DNA from 2 places in the Chimaeribacter sp. YP20170169 genome. Region 1 is predicted to be linked to the other one. Evidence: predicted binding sites of a transcription regulator. Region 1 holds the regulator's gene; the other holds the start of a gene.
What was found. Region 1 encodes LexA, which represses DNA repair genes until DNA is damaged. Its sites were predicted from a motif close to TNCTGTATGTACATACAGNA; they were not measured.
Positions count from the first base shown of each region.

Region 2: sulA (SOS-induced cell division inhibitor SulA) is a predicted target of LexA. The motif match lies at 2,408-2,427, and genes of this name have one in related genera.

Region 1 is NZ_CP176824.1:3,517,437-3,522,132, forward strand. Features, by position in the region: gene dinF (MATE family efflux transporter DinF) at 273-1,616, opposite strand; gene lexA (transcriptional repressor LexA) at 1,731-2,339, opposite strand; gene ACK3SD_RS16045 (diacylglycerol kinase) at 2,479-2,847, opposite strand; gene plsB (glycerol-3-phosphate 1-O-acyltransferase PlsB) at 2,973-4,696, shown strand, end outside.
Region 2 is NZ_CP176824.1:2,450,207-2,454,902, forward strand. Features, by position in the region: gene yccS (YccS family putative transporter) at 1-1,576, shown strand, start outside; gene ACK3SD_RS11165 (TfoX/Sxy family DNA transformation protein) at 1,617-2,231, opposite strand; gene sulA (SOS-induced cell division inhibitor SulA) at 2,498-2,953, shown strand; gene ompA (porin OmpA) at 3,310-4,380, shown strand; gene matP (macrodomain Ter protein MatP) at 4,489-4,696, opposite strand, start outside.

The sequences.
Region 1 (4,696 bases):
GACGGAGCCTGCGGGGCATAAGAACGACATCCTCTGCATTATGCCCGGCTCCGGGGCTACCGCTCGGGTAGCGCCATCAGCGCCTGCCGTATGAATAATTGTAGTGGGTCATGCGGAATTTGCCCGCTTTTGTAGTCAGATTAACCTGAAAAACGGGCACGACCGGGCGCAGGGGCGCATAAAAAGAGCGGGAAAACAGGCGGTAACGTGAAGTGATAATAACGCTTAGCAGATGTAACAACGAATGTCCGCCCGCCAGCCCCGACGGCGCGTCAGGCGCCTGCCGGGAACCAGCTATCCTGTTGCCAGTGGCGACGCCAAATCCAGCCCAGCGCTAGGCCTCGCAGGGCCAGGAACACCGTCAGCGCCAGCCACAGCGCATGGTTGCCCAGCCAGGGCAGCGTTAACAGGGTCAAGCCATAGCCTGCGGCGGCCACCGCCATGCTGTTACGCATCTCACGGCCACGCGTCGCCCCGATAAACATGCCATCCAACAGGTAGCACCAGACGCCCACCAGCGGCAGCAGCACCTGCCAGCCCAGATAGTGCTGCGCCAGCGCATGTAGCGCCGGTAGCGAGGTGAGCGCCGCGACAATCTGTGTCCCAAACAGCGCATAGAGCGCCGCGAACGCCAGCGCCACCAGCCCGGCCTGCCGGCAGGCGGCATGCCACACCGCCTGCAACTGCCCGCGGTTGCGCGCGCCATACGCCTCCCCCGAGTGCGCCTCCACCGCGTAGGCAAAGCCATCCAACGCATAGGCGGTAAAGGTCAGCAGGTTCATCAACAGGGCGTTAACCGCCACCGTCTCACTGCCCAGCCGCGCGCCCAGAATGGTCAGTGAGGCGAAACAGAGTTGCAGCAGCAGCGAGCGCAGCATGATGTCGCGGTTAAGCGCCAGCAGCCGCCGCAGATCGCCGCGCCAGCCCTGTGCCAGCATTGCCCGGCTGATGCCGCGCCGCCGCATGACGCGCGCTGCCAGCCACAGCCCGAGCAGCAGGGTGGCGTACTCCGACAGGACGGTTGCCCACGCCGCGCCCTGCACGCCCCAGTGCAGCCCCATCACCAGCCACAGGTCGAGCACAATGTTCAGCAGGTTGCCTATCACCAGCAGCAGCACCGGTGCGCGCACATGCTGTACCCCCAGCAGCCAGCCGAGGATCACCAGATTCGCCAGTGAGGCGGGCGCGCTGAGCCAGCGGATCTCAAGGAACAGCCGCGCCTGCTCCAGCACCGCGGCATGGCCGCCCACCAGCCCCAGCGCCAGTTCAATCAGCGGGTGGCGGAACAGCAAAATCAGCAGGCCTGCGGCAACCGACAGCAGCAGCGGCTGTATAAAGGCCCGCGCCAGCCGCGCCGGATCGCGGGCGCCGAACGCCTGCGCCGTCATGCCGGTGGTGCTCATGCGCAGGAACAGCAGCAGCATAAACAGGAAGCTGGTCGCCATCGCGCCAACCGCGACGCCGCCGAGGTAGTCTGGACTGTCGAGGTGGCCGATGACGGCGGTGTCCACCAGCCCCAGCAGCGGGACGGTGACGTTGGAGAAGATCATCGGCAGCGCCAAACGCCAGAGCTGGCGGTCGGTCTCGCCGAACCGTAGGGCGGCAATCAGTGGCATCAGTTCGCTCACGGGCAGGGAGAAGAAACGACAACGCCCCACGAGGGGGCGTTATCAGGAGTTCAGGACTGTATCCGGCTGGCGCAGCCGCTTCCTGCACTGCGCCCTATGCCGTTAGCTCCAGTCGCCGTTGCGAATGACGCCGACGGCCAGCCCTTCAATAGAGAAGGTCTGCTCGCGCAGGTCAACCACGATCGGGGTGAACTCTTTGTTTTCCGGCAGCAGGTGCACAATGTTGCCCTGCTTTTTCAGGCGCTTGACGGTGACTTCATCATCAATGCGCGCCACCACGACCTGGCCGTTGCGCGCATCCTGGGTCTTGTGCACCGCCAGCAGGTCGCCATCCAGAATGCCGATATCTTTCATCGACATGCCGCTGACGCGCAGCAGGAAGTCGGCGCTCGGCTTGAACATCGCCGGGTCAACCTGGTAGTGGCTCTCAATGTGCTGCTGGGCCAGCAGCGGCTCGCCGGCGGCGACGCGGCCAATCAGCGGCAGGCCGTTCTCCTCTTCCATCAGCAGGCGGATGCCGCGTGAGGCGCCGGAGACAATCTCAATCACACCCTTGCGCGCCAGCGCCTTCAGGTGCTCTTCTGCCGCGTTAGGCGAGCGGAAACCCAGGCGCTGCGCAATCTCGGCACGCGTCGGCGGCATGCCGGTCTGGGAAATGTGGTCGCGAATGAGGTCATAGACCTCTTGCTGTCTGGTGGTAAGTGCTTTCATCCCGCCCCCTGGTTGTTTATACAGTCTTGCTGGGAGTATATACAGCTACGGCGCAGTTGAAAACCTGACAGGCGAAAAATCCCCGGTTCTGGTGCATTTTGCACTGTTTACCGTGCGCTTTTGCGTAAATCTTCGCAAGTTATGACAAATGGGGCAGCAGCACCATTGCCCAGACGAAAAGTGTCAGTATGATAGCCAACGCAACGGCCGCCGAGCCAAGATCCTTGGCGCGGCCCGAGAGCGGATGCAACTCCGGCCCGATTCTGTCGACAATGGCCTCGATCGCGCTGTTGATAATCTCAATGATCATCACCAGCACGATGGCCCCGACCATCAGGATGCGCTCAACGGTGGTCACATCCAGCCAGAACGCCAGGATGATGGCCGGGATGGCCAACATGGCCTCTTGTCGGAACGCAGCCTCATTTTTCCAGGCTGCCAGCAGTCCTTTTACTGAATAACCGGCCGCTTTATAGATACGGACTAACCCGGTTGTTTGATTTGCCATACGCTCTGCACCTTAAGATGAATTAACAATATTTTAGCGGCTATTCATCCACTCGGGACGAAAGATATCAAACCGGCTTTCTGATATCCTTGCGGCGCATCGCTTATATGAGGCTTTACATTTTTATGTCAGGTTGGCGCAAACTTTACTACTCCCTTTTGAACTTACCGCTCAAATTGCTGGTAAGAAGCAAGGTGATACCTGCCGATCCGGTGACGGAACTCCGCCTGGATCCGACCCGGCCGGTACTTTACGTTTTACCCTATGATTCGAAGGCAGACCTTCTGACCCTGCGGCGGCAGTGCCTGGCGCAGAACCTGCCCGATCCATTAATTCCGCTGGAGATTGACGGCCACCACCTGCCGAGCCATGTGTTCATCGGCCAGGGGCCACGCTTCTTCCGCTATTACACCCCACAGGAGGAGTCGGTCAAGCTGTTCCACGACTACCTCGACCTGCACCGCAACAACCCACAGCTCGACATCCAGATGCTGCCAGTTTCGGTGATGTTCGGCCGCTCGCCGGGCCGCGAGGGGGATGGCCAGATGATGCCGCACCTGCGGCTGCTCAACGGCATCCAGAAGTTTTTCGCCGTGGTGTGGCTGGGGCGCGACAGCTTTGTGCGCTTCTCCAATACCGTCTCCCTGCGCTACATGGCGACCGAGCACGGCACCGACAAGACCATCGCGCAGAAGCTGGCGCGCGTCGCGCGGATGCACTTCGCCCGCCAGCGGCTGGCCGCCGTTGGCCCGCGCCTGCCAGCCCGTCAGGATCTGTTCAACAAGCTGCTGGCCTCCAAGGCGATTGAGAAGGCAGTGGAAGATGAGGCGCGCAGCAAGAAGATCTCCCATGACAAGGCGCGGCAGAACGCCATCGCCCTGATGGAGGAGATTGCCGCGGACTTCTCCTACGAGACGGTGCGCCTCTCCGACCGTATCCTGAGCTGGACGTGGAACCGCCTCTACCAAGGCATCAACGTCAGCAACGCCGATCGCGTGCGCCAGCTGGCGCAGGATGGACAGGAGATCGTCTACGTGCCCTGCCACCGCAGCCACATGGACTACCTGCTGCTCTCCTACGTGCTCTACCATCAGGGGCTGGTGCCGCCGCACATCGCGGCTGGCATCAACCTGAACTTCTGGCCAGCCGGCCCGATCTTCCGCCGACTGGGCGCGTTCTTCATCCGCCGCACCTTCAAGGGCAACAAGCTCTACTCCACGGTGTTCCGTGAGTATCTGGGCGAACTCTTTACGCGCGGCTATTCGGTGGAGTACTTCGTCGAGGGCGGGCGCTCGCGCACTGGCCGCCTGCTGGAGCCGAAAACCGGCACGCTGGCGATGACCATTCAGGCGATGCTGCGCGGCGGCACCCGCCCGATCACCCTCGTGCCGATCTACATCGGCTATGAGCATGTGATGGAGGTGGGCACCTACGCCAAGGAGCTGCGTGGCGCGACCAAAGAGAAAGAGGGCTTTTTGCAGATGCTGCGCGGGCTGCGCAAGCTGCGTAACCTCGGCGAGGGCTATGTGAACTTCGGCGAGCCGCTGCACCTCACCAGCTACCTTAACCAGCACGTGCCGGCCTGGCGTGACGCCATCGATCCGATCGAAGCGCAGCGCCCAAGCTGGCTGACGCCGACGGTGCAGGATCTGGCGGACAAGATCATGGTGCGCATCAACAATGCCGCCGCGGCCAATGCCATGAACCTCTGCTCCACCGCCCTGCTCGCCTCGCGCCAGCGCTCGTTGACCCGTGAACAACTGCTGGAGCAGCTCGACTGCTACCTGCAACTGCTGCGCAACGTGCCCTACGCTGGCGACGTGACAGTGCCTGACCAGACGCCAGCTGG
Region 2 (4,696 bases), 1.1 Mb from region 1:
TGATCCCGACCTTGAGGAGGGCAATCAGGCGCTGATTGATGTGGCGATGGCTAACGGCACACTGGTCGCGACCCTCAACCAGACCAAAGTTTCCTTGCTGACGCGCCTGAAGGGGGATCGCGGCCAGCGTGGCACCCGCCGCGCCCTGCACTACTACTTTGCGGCGCAGGATATCCATGAGCGCGCCAGTTCCACCCACGCCCAGTACCGTGAGCTGAGTGAAAAATTCCGCTACAGCGACATCATGTTCCGCTTCCAGCGGCTGCTGACTATGCAGGCGCGGGCCTGTCAGCATCTGGCACAGTGCGTTCTGCACCAGCAGACCTATCACCATAACAGCCAGTTTGAGCGGGCATTCAGCCACCTGCAGGCGACCCTGACTCGGCTCTCCGCCGACGCAGAGAACCGCGACCTGTTGCGGGCGCTGCGCCACCTGCTGAAAAACCTGCGCGCCATTGATGCACAGCTGGCAAACATTGAGTCTGAGCAGGCGAGCGCCGCCCTCTACGCCCATGAGCGGCTGTCGGAGGAGGGATTGTCAGGCTGGGGGGATATGTTGCTGCGTTTTCGCCGCAACCTGACGCCGCGCTCGGCGCTGTTCCGCCACGCCATTCGCATGTCCGTGGTGCTCTGCGTCGGTTACGCCTTCATCCAGGTGACCGGGATGGATCACGGTTACTGGATTTTGCTGACCAGCCTGTTTGTCTGCCAGCCCAACTATAACGCCACCCGCCGCCGGCTGGCGCTGCGCATCATTGGCACGCTGGCCGGGGTGCTGCTCGGCCTGCCGATCCTCTATTTTGTCCCCTCGACGGAGGGACAGTTGGTGTTGGTTGTCATCAGTGGCGTGCTGTTCTTTGCCTTCCGCACCGTGCAGTATGCCCATGCCACCATGTTCATTACCCTGCTGGTGCTGCTCTGCTTCAACCTGCTGGGTGAGGGATTTGAGGTGGCACTGCCTCGCGTGGTGGATACGCTGCTGGGCTGTGCCATCGCCTGGGCGGCGGTCAGTTTTATCTGGCCGGACTGGCGTTTCCGCCAACTGCCACAGGTGATTGACCGGGCGCTGAATGCCGACTGCCGCTACCTTGACGCCATACTGGTGCAGTACCATCAGGGGCGCGACAATCGTCTGGAGTATCGTATCGCCCGTCGCGATGCTCACAATGGCAATGCCGAATTGGCGTCGGTGATCTCCAATATGTCGGCGGAGCCAGATAACAGTGCCGATCGCCAGGAGCAGGCGTTCCGCTTGCTCTGCCTTAACCATACGCTGCTCAGCTATATTTCCGCCCTTGGCGCGCACCGCGGCGAACTGGGCGATCCGGCCGTCCTCGCCATTCTGGATGACACCGCCTGCTACGTCGATGGTGCGCTGCACCTGACCGAGCATGACGCCGCGCGCATCCAGCGGCTGCTGGCCCAGCTCTCGCAGCGGGTGGCAAGTATCACGCCGGAGGCCGAGAGCCGTGAGCAGTTGGTATTGCAACAGGTGGGGCTGGTGCTACGGCTGCTGCCGGAGCTGGTGGCCCTGCATCAGCGGCTGGCGCACCCTGCACAGGAGAGTGCGGCGTGAATGGCGGCCAGCCCACTGGCTGGCCGCCTGACCTCAAGGCTTACTTTTTGGCGGCGGGGTGGATGCTCTCATACCAGCTGCGCAACTCTTCACGGCGCTCCGGTGGCAGCGCCGCCTCATGGTAGCCCGTGATCGCCCCCTCCAGAGCAAACAGCACCCGGATGCTCAGGGGCGTTTTCTCGGTATCCAGCTTCAGATAGCACGCCTTGGCACCCTGTGCTTTCAGCTCAGCCGGGTTGCCGATACCGGCCTGTAGCAGCTGCCCCTCCAGGTTAAGGCCAATATTGGGCAAGGCCTTTAGCCGGGTATCACCTTGCTTCTCGCTTCCCTCGCGGCGGGCGCTCTCCACGGCGAGGGTCGCGAGCGCCAGCAACTGCGTCTCATCCGCCCATAGCGCCTCCGTTATCCGGTAATATTTCAGGGTCAACGGCAGGCCGCGACGCAGATAGCGCAGTCGCGTCATCCCCTGCTGGAGGAATTCCGCCTCAATGTGCGCCGTGGCGCGTAGATAAAGTTCACCCTGCAAAAACAAGCCGAACATCACGCCGCCGACCAATACGCCATAACCGCCGAACTGCGGACGAGTACAAATTTCACCCAAAGAGGCCAGCGCGAGCTTGGCGCGATCGATCCTTTTTTTGTATAGGTTCTTCATTACTATTTCCTTTAGTAAATAGGTCTATAAGCGAAATAACTGTATTAAGAACAGCGAATTACAAAATACGCAAACTGGGTGAGAGTGCCAAATACAAATTGCGTTTGCAGCGGATTACCTGCTAAATCTGCGAGCTGCTTTGAAAGAATGGCGTTGATTTTTGAATTTTCTGGGGATACTGTATATGCATACAGTGACTTCAGGGCAGGGAAATTATGCGTCCATCTCTTCATAACTATCAGACTGGCGAACACGCTCAAATCACAATGTCGTCCTCCACGCTACCAGCCTCACCGGAATACCAAGGTGGCCTGATCAGCGAATTTGTCTACAGCGAGGAGCAGCCTGTCCTGGCACACATCCTTCTTCCCCTCCTGCACCACCTCGGCGCCCAGTCCCGCTGGTTGCTCTGGCTGGCCCCTCAACAGAAATTGAGCCGCCACTGGCTACGTGATTCCGGGTTGCCGGTGGATAAAGTGGTACAGCTGCGCACCCTGCCCCCTGCCTCTACAGTAGAAGCGATGGCAAGGGCTTTGCAGAGCGGCAATTACAGCGTGGTGTTAGGGTGGCTGCCGGAACTGACCGACGCCGAACATGCCCGATTGCAACAAGCAGCACAACGCGGGCAGGCTTACGGTTTCATTATGCGCCCTCAGTTGGGGGAGCGCCGGGCGTGCGGACATTTCCCGGCCCTTAAAATTCACTCATCACGTTATCATTGACACAAATTAGGAATATTCTCATGAAAAAAGCCCTTTTTGACGTCAATAACTCTACAACCCGCCATTCAAGCGGCCTGTTTAACGTCCATTAAGGGTTTTTTCCGTCTAAATTCGTCACCAATTGCTCGAACATGTTAAAAATTATGTACGTTTTAAGCCATTTTTGCTGGCCCTGAAAACTTCATACTTGTAAGTTTCACGCCACGTTGTAGACTTTACATCGCCAAGGTTGCTCTATAAGGCCAAATCAATTGGCAAAGTAACTAACGGAAGCAATAACCTTGACGAAGGATTTTAACCAAGGGCTTATAACAGCTTAAAGCTCATTGCCTATTTGGATGATAACGAGGCGCAAAATGAAAAAGACAGCTATCGCATTAGCAGTGGCACTGGCAGGTTTCGCTACCGTAGCGCAAGCCGCCCCTAAAGATAACACCTGGTACACCGGTGCTAAACTGGGCTGGTCCCAGTACCATGACACTGGTTTCTATGGTAACGGCTACAACGGTGTTGGCAATGGCCCAACTCATGAAAGCCAACTGGGTGCAGGTGCGTTCGTAGGCTACCAAGCGAACCAGTACCTGGGCTTTGAAATGGGATATGACTGGCTTGGCCGTATGCCTTACAAAGGCAGCGTAAACAACGGTGCATTCAAGGCACAAGGCATTCAGCTGGCTGCTAAACTGAGCTACCCGATCAACGACGAGCTGGACATCTACACCCGTCTGGGCGGTATGGTATGGCGCGCTGACTCCAAAGGCTTCGTAAACGGCAACCGTATCAGCGACAACGACACTGGCGTGTCCCCGCTGGCTGCTGTAGGTCTGGAATACGCACTGACCAAAAACTGGGCTACCCGTCTGGACTACCAGTGGGTTAACAACATCGGCGACGCAGGCACCGTGGGTGCACGTCCTGACAACGCCATGCTGAGCCTGGGCGTCTCCTACCGTTTCGGTCAGGATGACGTAGCTGCTCCGATCGCTGCTCCGGCTCCGGCCCCGGCTCCGGTTGTTGAGACCAAGCGCTTCACCCTGAAGTCTGACGTTCTGTTCAACTTCAACAAATCCACCCTGAAAGGCGAAGGCCAGCAGGCTCTGGATCAGCTGTACTCCCAGCTGAGCTCCATGGACCCGAAAGACGGTTCTGTTGTGGTTCTGGGCTTCACCGACCGCATCGGTTCCGACCAGTACAACCAGAAACTGTCTGAGCAGCGTGCTCAGTCCGTTGTGGACTACCTGGTCTCCAAAGGCATCCCGGCTGACAAAATCTCCGCACGCGGCATGGGCGAAAGCCAGCCGGTTACCGGTTCTACCTGTGACAGCGTGAAAGGCCGTAACGCCCTGATCAACTGCCTGGCTCCGGATCGTCGTGTTGAGATCGAAGTGAAAGGCATTAAAGACGTTGTAACTCAGCCGCAGGCTTAAGTTAAACGCTCCAGATAATAAAAACCCCGCTTCGGCGGGGTTTTTTTATGCCAGCAATCAACCATAAAAAAACCGCCAATGCGGTTTTTATGTTCCCTTGACCACGGCCTACTCTTTCTTGGCCAGAATCTGCTGCAAATCCTGTTTCAGTGAGGACATCTGGCTCGCATACTTCTCTTTGCGCTCCGCGTCTTCGATCAGCTGTACCACCGTTTCTGACAGCGTGACGCCGCGTCGGCGCGCCAGTCCGGCCAGCCGCTGCCAGACCAGGAACTCCAGGTCGATCGATTTTTTGCGGGTGTGCTGGTGCTCGGCA